3 regions of the Chromobacterium sp. Ag138 genome follow, and region 3 is predicted to be linked to each of the others. Evidence: riboswitches for the same ligand, from Rfam matches in the RefSeq annotation. Region 3 holds a riboswitch; each other region holds the start of a gene.

Region 1 (6,396 bases), 1.9 Mb from region 3:
GGCCGGCCAGCACCCGGGTGCGGAACTGCTCGAAGGTTTCGCCGCCGGGCGGGCTGAGCCGGCCGGCGGCCAGCGCGTCGCCCCAGCCGGGGTGGGCCTGTTCCAGATCGGCCACCGGCTGGCCGTCCCAGCCGCCGAAATCCATCTCGGCGAAGCGCGGGTCCACCTTCAGCGTCAGCGAGCCGGACAGCGCCTGCCTGACCGAGAACTCGCGGCAGCGCTGCAGCGGCGAGGTGGCGATGCAGGTGACCGGCGCCAGGTTGCTGATGCGTTTCCAGCTATGTTCCAGCTGCTGGTGCCCCAGCTCGGTCAGCGGCAGGTCGGTCAGGCCGATCAGCCGGCCGTCGTGATCGATGTCGCCGTGGCGCAGCAGGGTCAGCGTGTAAGGGTTCATGCCGATTTGCCGCTGATGCCGGCTTCCGCGAAGGTGGCCATGCCGTTGTGCAGCTTCACCGACAGTTGCAGCAGCGGCACGCACACGGCGGCGCCGGAGCCTTCGCCCAGGCGCATGCCCAGGTCCACCAGAGGGGACAGTTGCAAGGCTTTCAGCGCCAGATCGTGGCCGGATTCGGCCGAGCGGTGGCTGGCCAGCAGCCAGTCGTGCAGCGAGGGCTCCATCGTCTTGGCGCACAGCGCAGCGGCACTGGCGATGAAGCCGTCCACCAGCGACGGCACGCCCAGCCGCGCGCCTTCCAGGTAAAAGCCGGCGATCGCGGCGATTTCCAGGCCGCCCAGCTCGGACAGCGTGTCCAGGCCGCTGAGGTTTTCCCAGGCCACCCGGGCCAGCGCGGTCTTCACCGCGCGATGCTTGTTGGCCAGGCCGGCGTCGTCGACGCCGGTGCCGCGGCCGACCACCAGCTCAGGCGCCGCGCCGGTCAGCCGGCAGATCAGCGCCGCCGACGCGGTGGTGTTGCCTATGCCCATGTCGCCGGCGATCAGCAGGTTGGCGCCGGCCTCCACCGCACGGCGGGCGGCGGCGCGGCCTGCCTCCAGCGCGGCCTCGGTCTCGGCGGCGCTCATCGCGGCCTGTTTGGCCAGGTTCTGGCTGCCGGGCCTCACCTTGGCGTGGACGATGGGCAGCGCGGAGACATCGCCGGCCACGCCCACATCCACCACTTCCAGCTGCGCGTCCAGCGCGCGCGCCAGCACGCAGATGGCCGCGCCGCCATTGGCGAAATTGCGCACCATCTCGGTGGTGACCGCCGACGGGAAGGCGGACACGCCTTCCACCGTGACGCCGTGGTCGGCGGCGAACACGGTGATGGCCGGCCGCAGGTCTTCCGGCTGGGCGCGGCCCTGCCAGGCGGCGAAGCGGCAGGCCAGTTCCTCCAGTTGTCCCAGGCTGCCGGGCGGCTTGGTCAGAATGGCCTGACGGGCGCGGGCGGCGTTGCGGGCGGAAAGATCCAGGGGTTTGCTGCTGTTCATGGTGTGGGCCTGCTGCGGGAGCGGACGGGGGTCCGAATGATGAATGGGAACCGGCGCGCGGCGTCGGCTGGACTCTAAGCATATTACTGCTTGGCCGGTGCCGCCAAAAGTCCGGCGGGTTATAATCCGCCGATCAGCAGGTGTCCGGAGGCGCGCGGTCTTGCGCGCCCGGATGAAACGGGAAGCCGGTGCGAAACCGGCGCTGCCCCCGCAACGGTAAGGCCTGGCGCGCATGCGCCCAGGCGGCGCAAAGGCCACTGTCCTCGGGACGGGAAGGCGCGCCGCCGGCAAGGCCCAGCCCGGAGACCGGCCTGCGCTGCCACTGGCCGGAAGCCGGTGGGCCACTGGAGTATCGCGGGGAGGCGATTCGACAGGCGTTCCGGTTCTGCCGTGCCGTCCTTTGCTGCTGTTGTCCTCTTCGCACTCAACGTTGACCTTATCGTGAGTGTGTTTTCATGTTCAAGCTTCAAATCTGCGCCGCGCTGACGGCGCTGGCCTGTTCCAGCCTGGCCCTGGCCGACGGCGTTCCCCAGTTCGTCGGCGATCCGGTGGTCGTGACGGCGAGCCGCATCGCGCAGCCGCTGTCGAAAACGCTGGCCGACGCCACCGTGATCACCCGCGACGAAATCGAAGAAAGCGGCGCGCAGACGCTGCAGCAGGTGTTGTCGCGCCAGGCGGCGGTGACCATCGCCGGCAACGGCGGTCCAGGCACTAGCAGCAGCATTTTCATGCGCGGCAGCAATTCCAACCACACGGTGGTGTTGGTGGATGGCATGCGCATTTCGTCGGCGACGACCGGCACCACGGCGATCCAGAACATTCCGCTGGAACAGATCGAGCGCATCGAAATCCTGCGTGGCCCGGCGTCCAGCCTGTATGGCGCCGACGCCATCGGCGGCGTGATCCAGATCTTCACCCGCAAGGGCGAGGGCGAGCCGCGCTTCAACGCCGGTTTCGAGGCCGGCAGCCGCGGCACCGGCAAGCTGACGGCTGGCGTGGACGGCAAGAGCGGCGATACCGCTTATAGCCTGCAGTTGAGCCATGCCCAATCCAATGGTTTCTCGGCGAAGAATTCGAAGAATGAGTTTGGATACAACCCGGATAAAGATGGCTATCGTAATGATGGCTACGCCGCCAACGTGACCCAGACCCTGGCGCCTGGGCATGATCTGACGTTGCGCTTGTTCCAGACTTTTGCCCGGGCCGATTTCGATCAAAATCTGGTTGGACAAGACTGGATCGATACCCGCCTGACTGGGCAGAGTCTAGAGTCGCGTAATCGTTTTACCGATCTCTGGACCAGCACGCTGCGGTTCAGCCACAGCCAGGATAAGCAGGAAACGTTCAGCGACATGGCTGGTGGGCAGCGAAACAGCCTGTATCAAACGACCCAGAACGAGTGGACATGGCAGAATGACTTGACCACCGCCTGGGGCAATTTCGTGCTGGGTGCGACTCATAACGACCAGAAGGTGGACAGCAGCGATCTATTCACCAAGAACACGCGCACCCAGTACGCGGGATTCGCCACATACCAGCTTGAGAAGGGAAAGAGTCTGTTCCAGGCCAGCCTGCGTCGCGATCATGACGACCAGTTCGGCGGCAAGACCACCGGCAAGCTGGATTACGGCTATCGATTCGCTGATGGCTGGTTGGCTCGGGTAGGCTATGGCACGGCTTATAAAGCGCCCACGTTTAATGATTTGTACTATCCGCCTACCGATATGCCCGAGGACAACTACCACTATCGGAGCAATCCGAATTTGAAACCGGAAAGCTCGCTCAATAGTGAGCTGGCACTGGTTTATAGCAAGAATGCTAGTCGTTTCAGTTTGACTGCGTTCCATAACCAAGTTAGCGATTTGATCGCTTCCACTACCACTGCGGATGGTATTGATACTCGGATAAATGTCAGCCGCGCAACCATCCGTGGCTTGACGTTGGAAGGCGCTACAGTGGCGGCGGGAATCGATCTGGGCGCCAATCTTACGCTGCTGGACGCTCGCGATGACGGCACTGGCCATAGGCTGGAGCGCCGTCCGCGCCAGAGCGCCAATTTCACTGCGAGCAAAGAGCTGGGCAAGTGGACGCTGGGCGCGGAACAGCAGATCGTATCCCGCAGATACGACGATCCGACGAATACCGAGTCCAAAGCGCTGCACGGTTACGGCGTGACCAACGCCTTCGCCAACTACCGCTTCGCCAAGAGCTGGACCGCGACCGCCCGCGTCGATAACCTGTTCGACCGCGAATACGAAACCGCTTACGGCTACAACACCGGCGGCCTGGGCGCCTTCATCGGCGTGCGTTACAGCCAATAAGGGACAAGCCATGCCCCACCTGATCACCGGCGGCGCCCGCAGCGGCAAGAGCCGCCATGCCGAAGACCTGGCCCGCCGTCATGGCGGACCGGTGTGTTATCTCGCCACCGCCGAGGTGCGCGACGCCGAGTTCGCGCGCCGGGTGGCGCTTCACCGCGCGCAGCGGCCGGCGCATTGGGGCGTGGCGGAGGCCGGCCGCGGCCTGGCGGCCATCATCGCCGCCCACGACGCGCCGGATGGTTTGTTGTTGATCGACTGCCTGGGCATGTGGCTGATGCGCTTCTTCGGCGAGGCCGGATTCGACGCGTCGGCATACGAGGCGGAGCGCGACGCGCTGCTGGCGGCGCTGGACGCGGCGAGCGGCGAGGTGCTGCTGGTGAGCAACGAGGTGGGCTGGGGCGTGGTGGCGGGCGATGCCGAAACCCGCCGCTTCGTCGACGAATTGGGCCGGCTCAACCAGCTGGCGGCGTCGCATTGCGGCCGGGTGACGCTGGTGGCCTGCGGCCTGCCGCTGGCGTTGAAGGGGGAGGCGGCATGAGGCGGGCGCTGTTTGGCTTGTGCCTGCTGCTGGGCGCGGCGCGCGCCGGGGCGGCGATCCAGGTCCAGGACGGCGCCGGCAAGTCCGTGGCGCTGGACAAGCCGGCGGCGCGCATCGTCAGCCTGGTGCCGCACGCCACCGAGCTGCTGTTCGCCGCCGGCGCCGGCGGCAAGGTGGTGGCCGCCGTCGATTACAGCGACCACCCGGAAGCGGCGAAGAAACTGCCGCGCGTCGGCGGCTTCACCGGCTTCAGCCTGGAGGCGGTGCTGCGGCAGAAGCCCGATCTGGTGGTGGCCTGGCAGGATGGCGGCACGCCGCGCGAGCTGGAGCGGCTGCGGCGCATGGGGGTGCCGGTGTTCATCAGCCATCCGCTGCAGCCGGACGACGTCGCGCAGGAAATCGTCAAGCTGGGCAAATTGGCCGGCACCGACGCCGCCGCGGCGCAGGCGGCCGCGGCCTACCGCCAGCGGCTGGCGGCGCTGCGGCAGCGCTACGGCGGCCGCGCGCCGGTGCGGGTGTTCTACCAGCTGAGCCAGACGCCCATCTTCACCGTCAGCGGCAAAAGCTATATCGACGCGCTGATCCGCGTCTGCGGCGGCGTGAACGTATTCGCCGATCTGCCTTTGCCGGCGCCGCAGGTGTCGACCGCCGCCGTGGTGGCGGCGCAGCCGCAGGCCATCGTGGCCGCAGACGACGCCACGCTGGCGATGTGGAAGCGCTGGCAGGCACTGCCGGCGGTGGCGAACGGCGCGCTGCTGGCCCTGCCCGGCGACGCCATCACCATCCCCGGGCCGAGGCTGGTGGACGGCGCGGACCAGCTGTGTGCCCGGCTGGACACAGCGCGGCAGCGGCTGGGTTTGACGCCCAAGTAGCCGCCCGTTATCCTCGCCGCCATGGACAATGAACTGGAATACCTCGAATCCCGCGTCGCGGCGCTGATCGCCCGCATCCGGGAACTGGAAGTCCAGAACGGCCGGTTCGCCGAGGCGCTGTCCGAAGCGCTGAAGGAGAACGCCGAGCTGAACTTCCGCGTTAACGAAACCCGCAGTCGGGTGGCGGCCTTGGTGGCGCGCCTGCCCGCCGCGCCGGAGAACGAGCAATGAGCGACGTGGTTCAGGTCGACATCGAGCTGCTGGGCAGGCACTTCACCATCGGCACGCCGCAGGGCGAGCAGGAAACGCTGCTGGAGGCGGTTCGCCTGCTGGAAGGCAAAATCTCCACCATTCAGCAGCATGGCAAGGTGATGGACGCCGACAAGATCGCCATCATGGCCGCGCTGAACATCGCGCACGACCTCTTGAAGACAAAAGTGGGCGAAGGCTTGGAGATCGCGGCGTTTCAGCGTAAAATACGCGGCATGAGCGAAGCAGCCGACCAGGCGCTGAGCCAAAGCCAGCAGCCGCTGTTTTAAGCCGAGCGGCGCTGGCGCACCAAAGGTCAGTTTATCCCCTGCGGTGTTCGTGACGGCACACAATTCCTTTGTACCAATGCGTTCGCTTTTGGCTGCCAGCGTGAGACATGGGCGTGCCGCGTTCCCTGGTGAATGCGCCCGAAATGTTTGGCAGGCGGCCCCTCCTGGAGACAGGGTACAAGCGAATTTAGCCCGAACGACACTCGCGGGGGGTCCCCATCCTTGATGACCCCATCTTCCCAAGCAATCGACAAGACGGCGCTGCGCCGCCAGCTTCGCCGCGCCCGCATCGCGCTGCCGCCGGCTTGCCGCGCCGCCGCCGCGCGCGCGATCGCCCGCCACGCCTCCCGTCTGCTGGGGCGAGGCAAGCGCGTCGGCGGCTATCTCGCCGCCGGCTCCGAGCTTGACCTGGCCGAAGTGATGAACGCGGCGCTATGGCGCGGCGCGGAAGTCTATCTGCCGCAAATTCCCAAACGCGGCCGCCGCTTGTGGTTCACCCGTCTGGGCGCCGCCGACCGCTGGTATCCGCATCCCCGTTACCGCATTCTGGAATACGCCGGCCCGCGGCTGCGCGCCGAACGGCTGGACGTGGTGTTCGTGCCCTTGCTGGGCGTGGACCGGGACGGCTACCGGATGGGGCAGGGCGGCGGCTTCTACGACAGCACGCTGGCCTTCCGCCGCCGGCATGCATTGAGCGGCAA
Region 2 (6,396 bases), 2.4 Mb from region 3:
ATCCCGCCTGGCGCGACGCGATGTGGAACACCTTCTACAAGGTGTATATCCAGTACAGCGTGCAGCAGGCCCGCCAGCGCGGCTTCTCCAGCGCGCTGACCATAGGCTCCTTCGTCGACACCGCGCTGAACCAAGGCGCCACCGGCGATTCCGGCTCGCTGCAGGGGCTGCTGTCCCGCTCCGGCAACAGCGGCGACGAGAAAACCTTCATGACCGCCTTCTACGCCCAGCGCAGCAAGATCGTCGACACCAATCATTACAACCAGCCGCCGAATGGCAAGAACCGCGTCAAGCAATGGAGCACGCTGCTGAACCAGGGCGAGACCGATCTGAAAAACGCCGACGCCGCAGTGCTAAAAGTGACCGATTGGGAAATGAAGTAAGCCGCCCAACGCCAGACCAAACCGCGCGCGCCTTCTCAGCTGGCGCGCGCGGTTTTCGTTTCAACGCTTAGAAGCGGCCGTACAGCACGCCGGTCTTCTGATCCGCCGACATGGCGTACACCGGCAGCGTGCCGGGCGTGGTCTCGCCCATGCCGGGCGAATTCAACGGCATGCCAGGCACGGCGATGCCGATCAGCTTGCTGTTGCCGGCCAACAGCCGCTTGATGGCGGCCGCCGGGACATGGCCTTCCACCACGTAGCGGCCAACCTTGGCGGTATGGCAGCTGCCCATGCCAGGCGTCACGCCGAGCTGGCTCTTCACCTGCTGCATATCGTCGCGGTTGACGGCGGCAACGGCAAAGCCGTTCTGTTTCAGATAAGCGATATCAGCCTCGCAGCAGCCGCAGCTCGGGCTCTTGTAGACGGTGGCGGGAACGGCGGCCAACGCGGATGCGCTGGCGGCGGCCAAAACGGCCGCAAACAGAAAATGACGCAAGGACATGATGTCCTCCTTTAGATGGATGTCCAGATCGATCGCGCGCGGCCGCGCGCGGGAAAATGTCAGATCCGGGCAAACTCGGGAGGACGCAGAGGCGGCGGCAAGACCGGGCCCGGAAGCAGGACCGGACGCGCCGCGTTCCTCACGCCGCCGCAAGCCAGAACGGCCACGCCGGGCAAAGACGCCTCGATGAACAACGGCAGGCAGGCCTGGGCACAGGCGGTCGAAGCGCAAGCGCCCGCGTCATGCATCGCCGCATGCTTCGCGGCTGGCTTGACCGCCATCCCGGCACAATCACGCGACGCGCTCATCGCCGCGCACGCCTCGGATGGCAACAAGCCCGTCAACGGCGCATGCGCCGCCGCCATCCCGAAAAGGGACAGCTGCAGCACGAGCAGCAACAGGGCGCGGCGCAAGATTCTCATTCAAGGACGATACCATGCCGGACCGCGCGGCAAGCGCACACAGATCAAATCCGTCCCATCATGCGGAATCATCGCCCCCCAGGCGCAAGCGCCACAGATCCTGCTGCCGGGACAGTTCGATCCGGGCCAGCGGCGCGACGTCGATCTGCCGATACGCCTGCGGCGGCAAGCGCAACGCCCGCAACAGAATCGCCTTGATGGCGCTGGCATGGGCGATGACCAGGGCGTGGCCGGCCGGCCAGCGAAAATGCTCGAACCAATGGCCGACGCGCTCGACCATCGCCAGCAGCGACTCCCCCTCCGGCGCCGGACATCCCGGGTCAGACAGCCATGCGCTCAAGGCCTCCGGCTCCGCCGTCGCGATCGCTTTCAGCGACAGGCCGCGCCAACGGCCATGATCCACCTCCCGCAACGCCATGGCCTCCTCTGCCGCGCGGCCCAGCGCGTCGGCGGTCTGTCGGGCGCATCGTTCCGGACTGTGCAGCGCCAGCTCGGCCAGCGCCAGCGAACCGGCCAGGCGCGCCGCCCGTTCCAGCGCTTCCGGCTCCAGCGGATCGTCCGCCGGAAAATGGCCGGCGCGCAGCGCGCGGCTCGCCGGCACGCACAGCAGGGTGATACGGCTCGTCATGCTCTTGGCTCTCCGTCAAAACGTCCTGAAGTTCTTTGACATTTTTTCTTGGCTCTCTAGAATCCACATCGTCTCGATGCGAGGAAGCCGGTGCGAATCCGGCACGGTCGCGCCACTGTGTATCAGCCTGATCCGCCATGCGGACAGGCATGAAAAGTCAGGCCTTCGCATCCAGCCAACCATCCGTTTCAGGACGCGTCATCCTCAAGGAGATATCTCATGCATGCAAGCCCCGTCATGGCGCCGGCGATCCAGCCCGTGTCCCTCCCCATTCGCGAACTGCTGCCCTGGGCAGTCTTCGGCAGCATTCTGATGCTGCTGGCGATCTACTTCGTCGGCGTGGAGGAAGGTGCCGCCGCCATCTTCAACAGCATGTACGTGCACGAGTTCGTCCACGACGGCCGCCACCTGCTCGGCTTTCCCTGCCACTAAGGAGGCGCCGGACATGGTGAGAAGTCTTTTGATCCGCGGCATGATCGCGGGCTTTCTGGCCAGCTTGCTGGCTTTCGGTTTTGCCAAGATCGTCGGCGAGCCTCAGGTCGAGGGCGCGATCGCCTTCGAGGAAAAAATGGAAATGGCGAAAAGCGGCGGACACCAGCACGACGAAACGCCTGAACTGGTCAGCCGCGGCGTCCAGTCCGGCATCGGCCTGTTCGTCGGGGTCGGCGTGTTCGGCACCGCCGTGGGCGGCTTGTTCGCGCTGGCGTTCGCCTTCGCCTACGGCCGCATCGGCGCGCTGCGCGCCCGCGCGCTGTCGGCGCTGATGGCCCTGCTGGGCTTCATCTCGTTCGCGCTGGTGCCCTTCCTCAAGTACCCGCCCAATCCGCCGGCGGTGGGCGATCCCGGCACCATAGGCTCCCGCACCGCGCTGTTCTTCGCGATGATAGCCGTGTCGCTGGCGGCGCTCGCCATCGCGGTGCTCCTGGCCCGCAAGCTGATCGCCCGCTTCGGGGCCTGGGACGCGACGCTGATCGCCGGCGCGGCCTTCATCGCGCTGGTGATCGTCGCCCAGGCGCTGTTGCCCGAGGTGAACGAGATCCCCGAGCAATTCTCCGCCGTGCTGCTGTGGCGCTTCCGGATGGCTTCCTTCGGCATCCAGGCGATACTGTGGGCAGGGCTGGGCGTGGCATTCGGCAGCCTGGTGGAACGGCTGCTGGAGGATCGGCGCGACGCTTTCCAGATCAACTGAGCGAACAACCCTCGCATGCGCCCTCGCCCTGGCGGGGGTGTTTCATTTTCGGCGGATGGACAGAACACATCTCGCCGTCGGCGCGGATGGCGGCCGGCATCGACTGGCCATCCTTCCTTAACGCTTGTTGCGCGCGGCCTATCGCCTGGTCCTGCATATGCCGATCCTGGGCCAAGCTCGGCATTCCGCCGAATGCGATACCCAAGACAGGGGCAATCGCAGCCGATTACCTCAAAAATGATGCGTCAGCGGAAAGAGCGCGACGCCAAGCAGCGCCGCGCCGGCGACAATCACCGGCTCCGGCAGCTTCTTCAGTTTCCATAACAAAGCCGCGGCCGCAAGCGCCAGCAGCGCGGTAGGCAGATCCGTGAGCGAGCGCTGCGCCAGCACCGCCACCGAGCCGGCGATGGCGCCGATCGCCGCCGCGGTGATGCCGTCTACGAAAGCGACCAGCCCCGGCCGCTTGCCGTGCTTCTTGAAATGCGGCGCGGCCAGCACCGTGATCAGATAGCACGGCAGAAAGGTGGCCAGCGCCGCCAGGCAGGCGCCGGGCAAGCCCGCCACCAGGTAGCCGATGAAGCCGGTGGTGATCACCACCGGCCCCGGCGTGATCATGGCTACCGCCACCGCGTCGACGAATTGTTTGTCGGTCAGCCAGTGATGCTCGGTGACGATGCCGCCATACAGAAACGGCACGATGGCGAGGCCGGAGCCAAAGACGAAGGCGCCGGCCTTGGCGAAAAACACGGTCAGCTGCAGCAGCAAGCCCGGATCGGAGATGGCCGGCAATAAGGGCAGCGGCAGCGCCGCGCCCAGCGTGCCGGACGATGGCCGCGGCCGGCAGCGCGCCAGCCAAACCAGCACGCCGGCGGCAATGAACAGCCAGGCGATCTCCGACTGGGTGATGATGGTTAGCAAGGCCAATGCGGCGAAGACGGCCCACAGCAAGCGGTCGTTTTTCAGGTTCTTGGTGGCCAGCTTATGCGCGCTGATCGCCATGATGCCGATCACCGCGGCGCCCACGCCATAGAACACCGCCTGCATCCAGGGCAGGCCGCCAAAGGCCTGGTAGGCCCAGCCCAGCGCCAGCACCATCAGGAAAGACGGCAGCACGAAGGCGAAGCCCGCCGCGGTGGCGCCCAACACGCGGTAATGAACATAGCCCAGATAGATCGCCAACTGGGCCGCCAGCGGCCCCGGCGCGATCTGCGCCAACGCGAGCCCCTCCTTGTAATCGGCCTCGGTGATCCAGCCGCGCCGCTCGACCAGGTCGCGGTGCATATAGCCGACCAGCGCGACCGGGCCGCCAAAGCCCAGCGCGCCCAGCCGCAGGAAGTAGCGCGTCAGCTGCCACAGCTTGTACTTGGCCGGGGCGATGGGGGACGCTGTCATGATTCGGCTCCTGAGAGGGCCAACCTGGCGCCGGCTGGCGTGAAATGGGCGTACAGCGAGTCCAGCGCCTGCGAAATCTCGGCCAACAGCTGATCGTCATCCGCCAGGCGTTGGCGCGCGCCGCCCAGCATGGCTTCGAAGCCGGCGGCTTCCGGCACGATGACGCCGCCGACATCGAGCGCGTGCACCATCGCGCCCAATCGGAGCAACCCGCCATTCCGCTCCAGCCCGAAACTGGCCAGCAACGTTTCGTAGGTGACCCGCTCGCCGACATGCGTGAAGGCCGCGCCGTCGAAATCGAAACCCAGCGCGTCAGATGGGCAGTCGCGGATATCTGTCAGCCAGAGGAAGCGAGCCGCCGGATCGATGAAGCGCTGGATCAGCCAAGCCGAAGCGACGCGATCCACCCAGGGCCGGGCGCGCGTCGCCCAGATCCGCCCCTGGTATGCGGCGCGGTCCAGCCGTTCGATCCCGCCATCCGCCGGCAATGGCTCGCCGGGGGAGTAGTGCCTGGCCAGCTGGCGTTCGGCGTCATTGCAACGCTGGCGCGCCCGCGCTAGCGGCTCCCCGGGGAAATAGTCGGTTGACGCGATGGCCTCCAGTTCCTTGCGCAGCTGGCGCAAGCCGCGCCGCGCTTCGCTTTCCGATTCCGGCAGCGCCGCCAGCAAAGCCGTCTGCGCCAGCGTCCACCGCGCATAGGCGTCGCTGCGGTCAAACAGCGCCCGCCACTCCGCCTGCCGCTCGGGCGCCTCCTCCCGCACGCGCAAGACATGCGCGCTGCCGCCGGCGGCGATCAGTTCCTCGCGCAGATTGTCCAGCTGCAGCCGCAACTCCGCCCGATCCGGCAACAAGTAGGCGCCATCGGCCAGCGCCGCCGCGCCCAGCGCGCGCAACTGGCGCCACAACCTGACTCGCGGATTGCTGTTGCCGCCGCGGATGCTGGCGATCAGCACCAGCCATTCGAATGCGCCCATACCACCTCCTTGAAATTAAGATTACATAATTTGCAATCAAGGTGATATACATTCTGATGCGGAGCTTATTTCAAACAACGAGATCCTCGTTGCAATCGGTATGAATCGGCTCCTGCTAGATAGGCTTTTAGTATCAGCTCTTCTGAAGACCAATGACTGCTTACCAATCGACCACAGTCATTTACGCCCCCTCTCCCTGACGATCACCAGGGCCGAACAGCAGCCTTGCGCAGTCCAATCACCTCTCAGATCAGCATTGGGAGATGTCATGAGATTTCAATTACCTCCTAGAATATCAATTTGGCCATCGTCTTTTATCAAAAACTTAAAATACTTTCTTGGCACCTGTCGATCCGACAAACATTCTGCATTGCCAGACAAGTTGTATATGGTGTTCTTCTTGATTTTGATATTTAGCAATACTTCAAGAGGGATAAACGTATTCTGTTTGAAAATGGGGCCGTGACCAAGAGCCTCAGAGTAGATCAAGCTCGCCAGAATTTCCCCATTCTCGCTTTCAATATAAAATGCGTCATAGCGACAATCTTTTAAAAAAAGAAGCGACGGCCGACCATCATCAACTATCAACTTCGCCACTTTCTTTTCAGATGCAATGCAGGACGCGCCCACCATAACAAGAACAATCAAAGCTATAAAAAAAGCCTTTCTCATTTAATTCCCCTCTGCGTCCTTAAATTTCAAAGCTAGCCCATCTCAGAAAACAGCACGGACACGAACACATCATACTGCGCAAAATGGAAAGGATAAGCTGACTGCCCTTGGGAGCCATAAGCTGGCCACAGACAAAACCGCACTCAGGCTCCATTTCTAGCCTGCCCGCTTAAGCGACTCAACTTCGCCATCTACGGTAGCTTGGTCAACTCCCGGTTAAAACATTAGTCTTAG
Region 3 (6,396 bases):
GCCTCCGCCGGCTGCTTGAAGCTCAGGGGCACGCCTATGATGCGGCCGTCGAATTCCGGCAGCGCCACGTTCATCGCGGTGTCCAGCGGATTGAAGCCGCGGTCGGACGCTTCCCACTGCTCGCGGGTCATGCTGCTGGTGATGGCCTGCAGCACCGGCAGGTTGAGTTGGTCCGACGCCTCCACCGCCCAGCCGGGCTGGGTGGGGCCGTCGTTGTTGATGTCGCCCATCGCGAACGAGGTGGTGTTGATCAGCAGGGAGACTTGGGCGCGCGGGTCGGCCAGCAACGCCAGCGCCGCCGGCAGGCCACCGTCTTGTATCGTTCGCAATGACGAGGTGAACACCGGCAGCGCGTTGACGCCGCGCTCGGCCAGGCAATCCACCAGCAGGTCGATGAAGCGGGTGTTGCCGGACAGCCAGTGGGCGCGGTAGAAGCACAGGCCGATGGTGGGCCAGTCCGGATCGCGGATTTCGAGCCAATCTTCCAGCGAGCAGGGCGCGGCCAGCTCCGGGTGGTAGACGCCGTGCTCCGGCAGCGGCTGCGGGCTCTGGTAGCCGAAGCCGGTCAGCAGCAGCCGGTCGGCCAGGCAGCGCATCATCTCGCCCAGGTTGGCGCTGCCGCCTGCCTGCAGATAGGCGTGGACGTCCTGCTGCAGCGATACCGGTGCGCTGCACAGGGCCTGCAGCTCCGGGTCCGGCTCGCCGGTGCCGCTGACCACGATGACGGCGGCCTGCAGCCGGCGAGCGTGGGCCAGCAGCGACTCCAGGCCCGGTATCGCGTCGGCGCGGCCCAGCACGCGCAGCACGATGGCGCGGACATCGGCCAATTGGCCGTCCAGCAGCGCCTGCATCGCGGCTTCGTCGGCGATGCCTTGCAGCGAAATGCCGGCGACAACGGGAAAATCTTCCGGCCAACGCGCGCGCGACAGCGCGGCGAGGTCGGTGCCGGCGTGGCTCAATAGTGCGATTTCTGCGTTCATGCCTGCGGTTCCGTTTCGATGTCGCCGATGCCGGTTTTATGGAACACCAGCTCTTCGACCGGGACGCCGCCCTTCAGATGCTGGCAGACGATGCGTTCGACGTCGGCTTCGCTGACCTTGCGGTACCAGACGCCGTCCGGGTACACCACCATCACCGGGCCTTCCTTGCACACCGCGAAGCAGTGGCTGCGGGTGCGCTTGGCGCGCAGGCCTTCGCAGGCGTCTATGGCGCGGCCCAGGTGCAGGAACATCGCCTCGGATCCCTGGCCGTCCGGCGTGCAGCGCGGACCGGTGCACATCAGTACGTGTTTGTCGTGGGTTCTCATCGCGCCTCCGGCGTCAGTTGGTCGAAACGCTTCCATTTGTAGATGCCGGCGGAGGCGAGCCAGGTGAACAGGAAGACGGCGACGACTAAGTAGCCGAAGTGGGCCAGGTTGTCGTTGAGCGCGGCGATCCAGTCCCAGAACGCGCCGGTGAGCTGCAGCTTGTCGGCCAGCAGTCCCAGGCCTTCCAGCCCGCCGATGCCGACGGCGACGACGACGGAGACGAAGGTGATGGTCAGGTTGTACCACAGCTTGCGCACCGGATTGACGAAGGCCCAGCCGTACACTTCCACCATCATCATGCTGTCCAGCGTGTCCACCAGCGCCATGCCGGCGGCGAACAGCACCGGGAATACCATGATGTGCCACAGCGCCACGCCGTGGGCGCTTTGCGAGGTGGCGATGGCGAACAGGCCGATTTCGGTGGCGGTGTCGAAGCCGAGGCCGAACAAAAAGCCGATGGGCAGCATGTGCCAGCTCTTGGTCACCATCTTGAACAGCGGGCGCAGCAGGCGCGCGATCAGGCCGCGGTTGTTCAACAGCAGATTCAGTTGTTCATCGCAGATGGCTTCGCCGGCGCGGGCGCGGCGGAAGGCCCCCCACACCGCGCGCAGGGACGACAGGTTGATCAGGGCCAGGGTCAGCAGGAAGAAGGCCGACACGCTGGTGCCGATGACGCTGCCTATCTCCTTGAAGCCAGTGACGCGGCTTTGCAGCGCGCTGGCGGCGAACACGATCAGCGCCACGGCGATGACGACCACCGCCGAGTGGCCCAGCGAAAAGAACAGGCCCACCGCCGACGGTTGGCGGCCTTCCTGCATCAGCTTGCGCACGGTGTTGTCGATGGCGGCGATGTGGTCGGCGTCCACTGCGTGGCGCAGGCCGAACAGATAAGCCAGCAGCGCGGTGGCGAGCTGGGCCGGGTGATCGGCGAAGGCGGCGAACGCCCAGGCCCAGGCCAATAGATTGGCCAGGATCAGTCCGGCGAGAATGGGCGCGTGGCGCGCCAGGCGGCGGCCGGCGGCCGGCGCGGTGGATGGATGCATGGTGCCCTCGAAGACGATTCACGTCGCGCAAGCGAGGGCACAGTCCGCTGGTTTTTCATGGGCGGCGCATGTGCGTATCCCCCGGTACACCCCGCCCGGTTTCTGCTTGCGTCGACACGCATGACGGCCGGTCTCCTGGCTCGCGCGTCGTCGTCCGGCGCCGCCTTCCCGACCTTGCTAGGGGCCAGTGGCGTCAGGCGTGGACTCTGCGCTTACAGTTGCGGGGGCAGCCGCGGTTTCGCACCGCGTTCCCGTTTCACCCATCAAGGGGCACCGTCATTGATTGGACTGGATCATACGTGACAACGCCGATGCTGTGAACCGTAGCGCCGGAGCGGCGTCCGGGCCCGTCGCGCGGTCTCATGCGCCGAGCGCGTGCCGCCGCCAGTCGGTGAGCGCCTGCTCCAGCCGCACCCAGTCGGCGTCGGCCTTGGGCAGGCCGAAGCGCAGGCTGGGTATGGCTTCGAAATAACGGGTCAGGATGCCGCGGCCGGCCAGGTAGCGGTGCGTGGACAAGCTGTTTGCGTCCGGCGTCCACTGAAACAGCTCGCAGCCGCCGGCGGGCGGCAGGCCGTGCCGCTCCAGGCAGCGTTGCAGCCTGGAGCTGTCGCGTTGCAGCTTGGTTTTCATCGCCTGTTGCCAGGCCGTGTCGCGCAACGCCAGCCTCACCGCCTCGCGCGCCGGGCCAGCCACCGTCCATGGCCCCAGTTCCTCGGCCAGGGCGTTCAGCAGTTCCGGCCAGCCGAACACGAATCCGGCGCGCGCGCCGGCCAGGCCGAAGAATTTGCCGATCGAGCGCAGCACGATCAGTCCCGGCTTGCCGATGCGCGGCAGCATGCTGTCTTCCGGCGCGGCGTCCAGAAACGCTTCGTCCACCACCAGCCAGCCACCGCGCGCGGCCAGCCGCTGCCGCCAGTTTTCCAGCAGCACCGGGTCGAAGCGGTCGCCGGTGGGGTTGTTGGGGTTGCACAGCAACACCACGTCCAGCTGGTCTATGCCGGCGGCCAGCTCGTCAGGCGACAGCCGGAACAGCTGGTGCCCGCGCTTCTGCCAGTGGTGCGGGTGCTCGGCGTAGCACAGCGCCAGCATGCCGACACGGCAGGGCGCGCGCAGCCGCGGCAACAACTGGATCGCCGGCTGCGAGCCGGCCACGGCCAGCAGCTTGTCGCTGCCGTAATATTCCGCCGCCGCCGCCTCCAGCCCGTCATGGTTCTGCGGCAGCCGCAGCCAGCTGTCGGCCGCCAGCGGCGGCACCGGCCAGCCGTTGGGATTGACGCCGGTGGACAGGTCCAGCCAGTCTCCGGCCGGAATGCCGTATTCGGCCGCGGCGCGCAGCAGGCCGCCTCCGTGTTCAAGCATGGATCGCTCCGATCAAGATGGCGGCCGCCAGCGACAATGCCGCCCACAGCCACATGCCCCGGTTGACCAGCCGCACCGCGCGGCCGATGTCTTCGTGCGTGGGAGTGGGACCGCAGCCAAGCGGCGGACGTTCCTTCCACTGGCCGTGATAGCGCGCGCCGCCGCCCAGGCTGACGCCCAGCGCGCCGGCGCCGGCGGCCATCACCGGGCCGGCGTTGGGGCTGTACCAAGTGGGGGCCTGGGTGCGCCAGCAGCGCCAGCCCTTTGCGGCATTGCCCAGCAGCAGATAGGTGAGGGCGGCCAGACGCGCCGGGATATAGTTCAAAACATCGTCGAAGCGGGCGGCGGCCCAGCCGAAGTGCAGGTAGTGATCGTTCTTGTAGCCCCACATCGCGTCCAGCGTGTTGGCCAGCCGGTACAGCACCGCGCCGGGCGCGCCCAGGACCAGAAACCAGAACAGCGCGGCGAAGACGGCGTCGCTGCCGTTTTCCAGCACCGACTCAATCGTCGCGCGCGCCACGCCGGCTTCGTCCAGTTCGCTGGTGTCGCGGCTGACGATCCAGCCCACCCGCTCGCGGGCCAGGGCCAGGTCGCAGTCGGCCAAGGCTTTTCGCACCACCTCGGCGTGCTGGGCCAGGCTGCGGGCGCCGACGGCCAGATAGAGCAGGGCGACCGGAACCATAATCTCCAGCAGCGGCAGCCTCGCCAGCGCCCAGGCGGCCAGCGTGAAGGGCGCCAATAGCAGCGCGATGGCCGCCGCGCCGCGCAGCCGCATGCGCCAGACCGGCTCAGCCTCCGGCGCTGCCGGGTAGGCCAAGCGCTCCACGGCCTTGACCAGCCGGCCGAAGCCGACCAGCGGATGCCAGCGCGGCGGTTCGCCCAGCAAGCGGTCCAGCAGCAGCGCGATCGGCAGAAACAGTGCGGAATTCAACGAACAGCCCTATATAATGGCCGGCCGCCGCCGGGAATTATCCAATGCGCAAGTCTGTCGCGCTTTGGGCGGCCGGAATGAATCAAGCCGCCATTCTAAGCGTTGTCAGCCATCCATGCGCAGGGAGATCGCCATGACCGCCAAAACCATCATGATCCAGGGCGCCACGTCCGACGCCGGCAAGAGCGCGCTGGCCACCGGTCTGTGCCGGCTGCTGGCCCGGCGCGGCGTGCGGGTGGCGCCGTTCAAGCCGCAGAACATGGCGCTGAACAGCGCGGTGACGGCGGACGGCGGCGAGATCGGCCGCTCGCAGGCGGTGCAGGCGCTGGCCTGCGGCGTGGAGCCGCACACCGACATGAACCCGGTGCTGCTCAAGCCCAACAGCCACACCGGCTCGCAGGTGATCATCCAGGGCCGCGCCATCGGCAATATGGAGGCGCGCGGCTATCACGGCTACAAGCCGGTCGCGATGAAGGCGGTGCTGGCGTCGCACGCCAGGCTGGCGGAACAGTATCAATGCATCGTCGCCGAGGGCGCCGGCAGCCCGGCCGAGATCAATCTGCGCGACGGCGACATCGCCAATATGGGCTTCGCAGAAGCGGTGGACTGCCCGGTGATCCTGGTGGCCGACATCGAGCGCGGCGGCGTGTTCGCCCACCTGGCCGGCACGCTGGCGCTATTGTCAGAATCCGAACGCGCCCGCGTGGTCGGCCTGGTGATCAACCGCTTCCGCGGCGATCCGTCCTTGCTCAAAACCGGCGTCGAGTGGCTGGAGAACCACACCGGCAAGCCGGTGCTGGGCGTGCTGCCCTATCTGTACGACCTGCACCTGGAGGCCGAGGACAGCATGGGGCTGGACAAGCCCGGATGCGCATCGGGCGGCGGCGACAAGCTGCGGGTGGTGGCGCCGGCCGCGCCGCGCGTCAGCAACCACACCGATTTCGATCCGTTGCGCCTGCACCCGCAGGTGGAATTCACGCTGGCGCGCGCCGGCCAGCCCATCCCGCCGGCCGATTTGATCGTCCTGCCCGGCAGCAAGAACGTGCTGGCCGACCTGGCCTGGCTGCGCGCCCAAGGCTGGGAGGCGGCGCTGCGCCGCCATCTGCGCTACGGCGGCAAGGTGCTGGGCATTTGCGGCGGCCTGCAGATGCTGGGCAAGAAGCTGCACGATCCGGATGGATTGGAGGGCGAGCCGGGCAGCGGCGACGGCTTGGGCTGGCTGGATATGGAAACCACGCTGGCGCCGGAGAAGCGGCTGACGCGGATGCGCGGCCGGCTGACATTGGACGACGCTGAGGCCGCCGGCTACGAAATCCACATGGGGGTGAGCCAAGGGCCGGCCTTGGCCAGGCCCGCGGTGCGCTTTGACGACGGCTCGGCCGACGGCGCGCGCTCGGAAGACGACCAGATCTTCGCCACCTATCTGCACGGCGTGTTCGACGAACCCGCCGCCTGCCAGGCCATCTTGCGCTGGGCGGGGCTGGCGGAGCCGGAGGCGCTGGACTACCCGGCGCTGCGCGAGGCCAATATCGACAAGCTGGCGGACATGCTGGAGAAGCATCTCGATCTGGGGCCGATCCGACGCTGGCTGCCTGAGATCGGCTGATAGAAACAGTTTCAGGGCTGTGTTTGATTGACGGCCTGTGTCGGCGTGTTTTGCCTAGGTGCGCCGCGAGTTTGGGGCGGTATTTAATCGCCCGGCGTCCGCTCCGCCGTGATCGCCGCCAGCAGCGTCTCCGCCAGTTCTGGCCGGCAGA

The links. Region 3 has a riboswitch for cobalamin ahead of ACY3GB_RS21540 (HoxN/HupN/NixA family nickel/cobalt transporter). Riboswitches for the same ligand answer to the same signal wherever they lie in the genome.
Region 1: it holds a riboswitch for cobalamin, as region 3 does, so the genes downstream of both, ACY3GB_RS12745 (TonB-dependent receptor domain-containing protein) here and ACY3GB_RS21540 (HoxN/HupN/NixA family nickel/cobalt transporter) in region 3, are expected to answer to the same signal.
Region 2: it holds a riboswitch for cobalamin, as region 3 does, so the genes downstream of both, ACY3GB_RS10410 (CbtB domain-containing protein) here and ACY3GB_RS21540 (HoxN/HupN/NixA family nickel/cobalt transporter) in region 3, are expected to answer to the same signal.

What each region holds. Positions count from the first base shown of each region.
Region 1 is NZ_JBUPWA010000001.1:2,764,762-2,771,157, reverse strand. It holds gene ACY3GB_RS12755 (histidine phosphatase family protein) at 1-394, opposite strand, end outside; gene cobT (nicotinate-nucleotide--dimethylbenzimidazole phosphoribosyltransferase) at 391-1,425, opposite strand; cobalamin riboswitch at 1,547-1,754, shown strand; gene ACY3GB_RS12745 (TonB-dependent receptor domain-containing protein) at 1,881-3,746, shown strand; gene cobU (bifunctional adenosylcobinamide kinase/adenosylcobinamide-phosphate guanylyltransferase) at 3,757-4,284, shown strand; gene ACY3GB_RS12735 (cobalamin-binding protein) at 4,281-5,156, shown strand; gene ACY3GB_RS12730 (hypothetical protein) at 5,178-5,387, shown strand; gene ACY3GB_RS12725 (cell division protein ZapA) at 5,384-5,695, shown strand; RNA gene ssrS (6S RNA) at 5,728-5,911, shown strand; gene ACY3GB_RS12715 (5-formyltetrahydrofolate cyclo-ligase) at 5,921-6,396, shown strand, end outside.
Region 2 is NZ_JBUPWA010000001.1:2,260,904-2,267,299, forward strand. It holds gene ACY3GB_RS10390 (chitosanase) at 1-383, shown strand, start outside; gene ACY3GB_RS10395 (DUF411 domain-containing protein) at 451-885, opposite strand; gene ACY3GB_RS10400 (hypothetical protein) at 945-1,298, opposite strand; gene ACY3GB_RS10405 (histidine phosphatase family protein) at 1,366-1,935, opposite strand; adenosylcobalamin (AdoCbl) riboswitch at 1,991-2,152, shown strand; gene ACY3GB_RS10410 (CbtB domain-containing protein) at 2,155-2,367, shown strand; gene ACY3GB_RS10415 (CbtA family protein) at 2,381-3,124, shown strand; gene ACY3GB_RS10420 (chromate transporter) at 3,356-4,516, opposite strand; gene ACY3GB_RS10425 (chromate resistance protein ChrB domain-containing protein) at 4,513-5,490, opposite strand; gene ACY3GB_RS10430 (hypothetical protein) at 5,767-6,162, opposite strand.
Region 3 is NZ_JBUPWA010000001.1:4,623,933-4,630,328, forward strand. It holds gene ACY3GB_RS21530 (cobaltochelatase subunit CobN) at 1-980, opposite strand, end outside; gene ACY3GB_RS21535 ((2Fe-2S) ferredoxin domain-containing protein) at 977-1,306, opposite strand; gene ACY3GB_RS21540 (HoxN/HupN/NixA family nickel/cobalt transporter) at 1,303-2,349, opposite strand; cobalamin riboswitch at 2,458-2,642, opposite strand; gene cobD (threonine-phosphate decarboxylase CobD) at 2,710-3,708, opposite strand; gene cbiB (adenosylcobinamide-phosphate synthase CbiB) at 3,701-4,639, opposite strand; gene ACY3GB_RS21555 (cobyric acid synthase) at 4,773-6,245, shown strand; gene ACY3GB_RS21560 (3'(2'),5'-bisphosphate nucleotidase CysQ) at 6,329-6,396, opposite strand, start outside.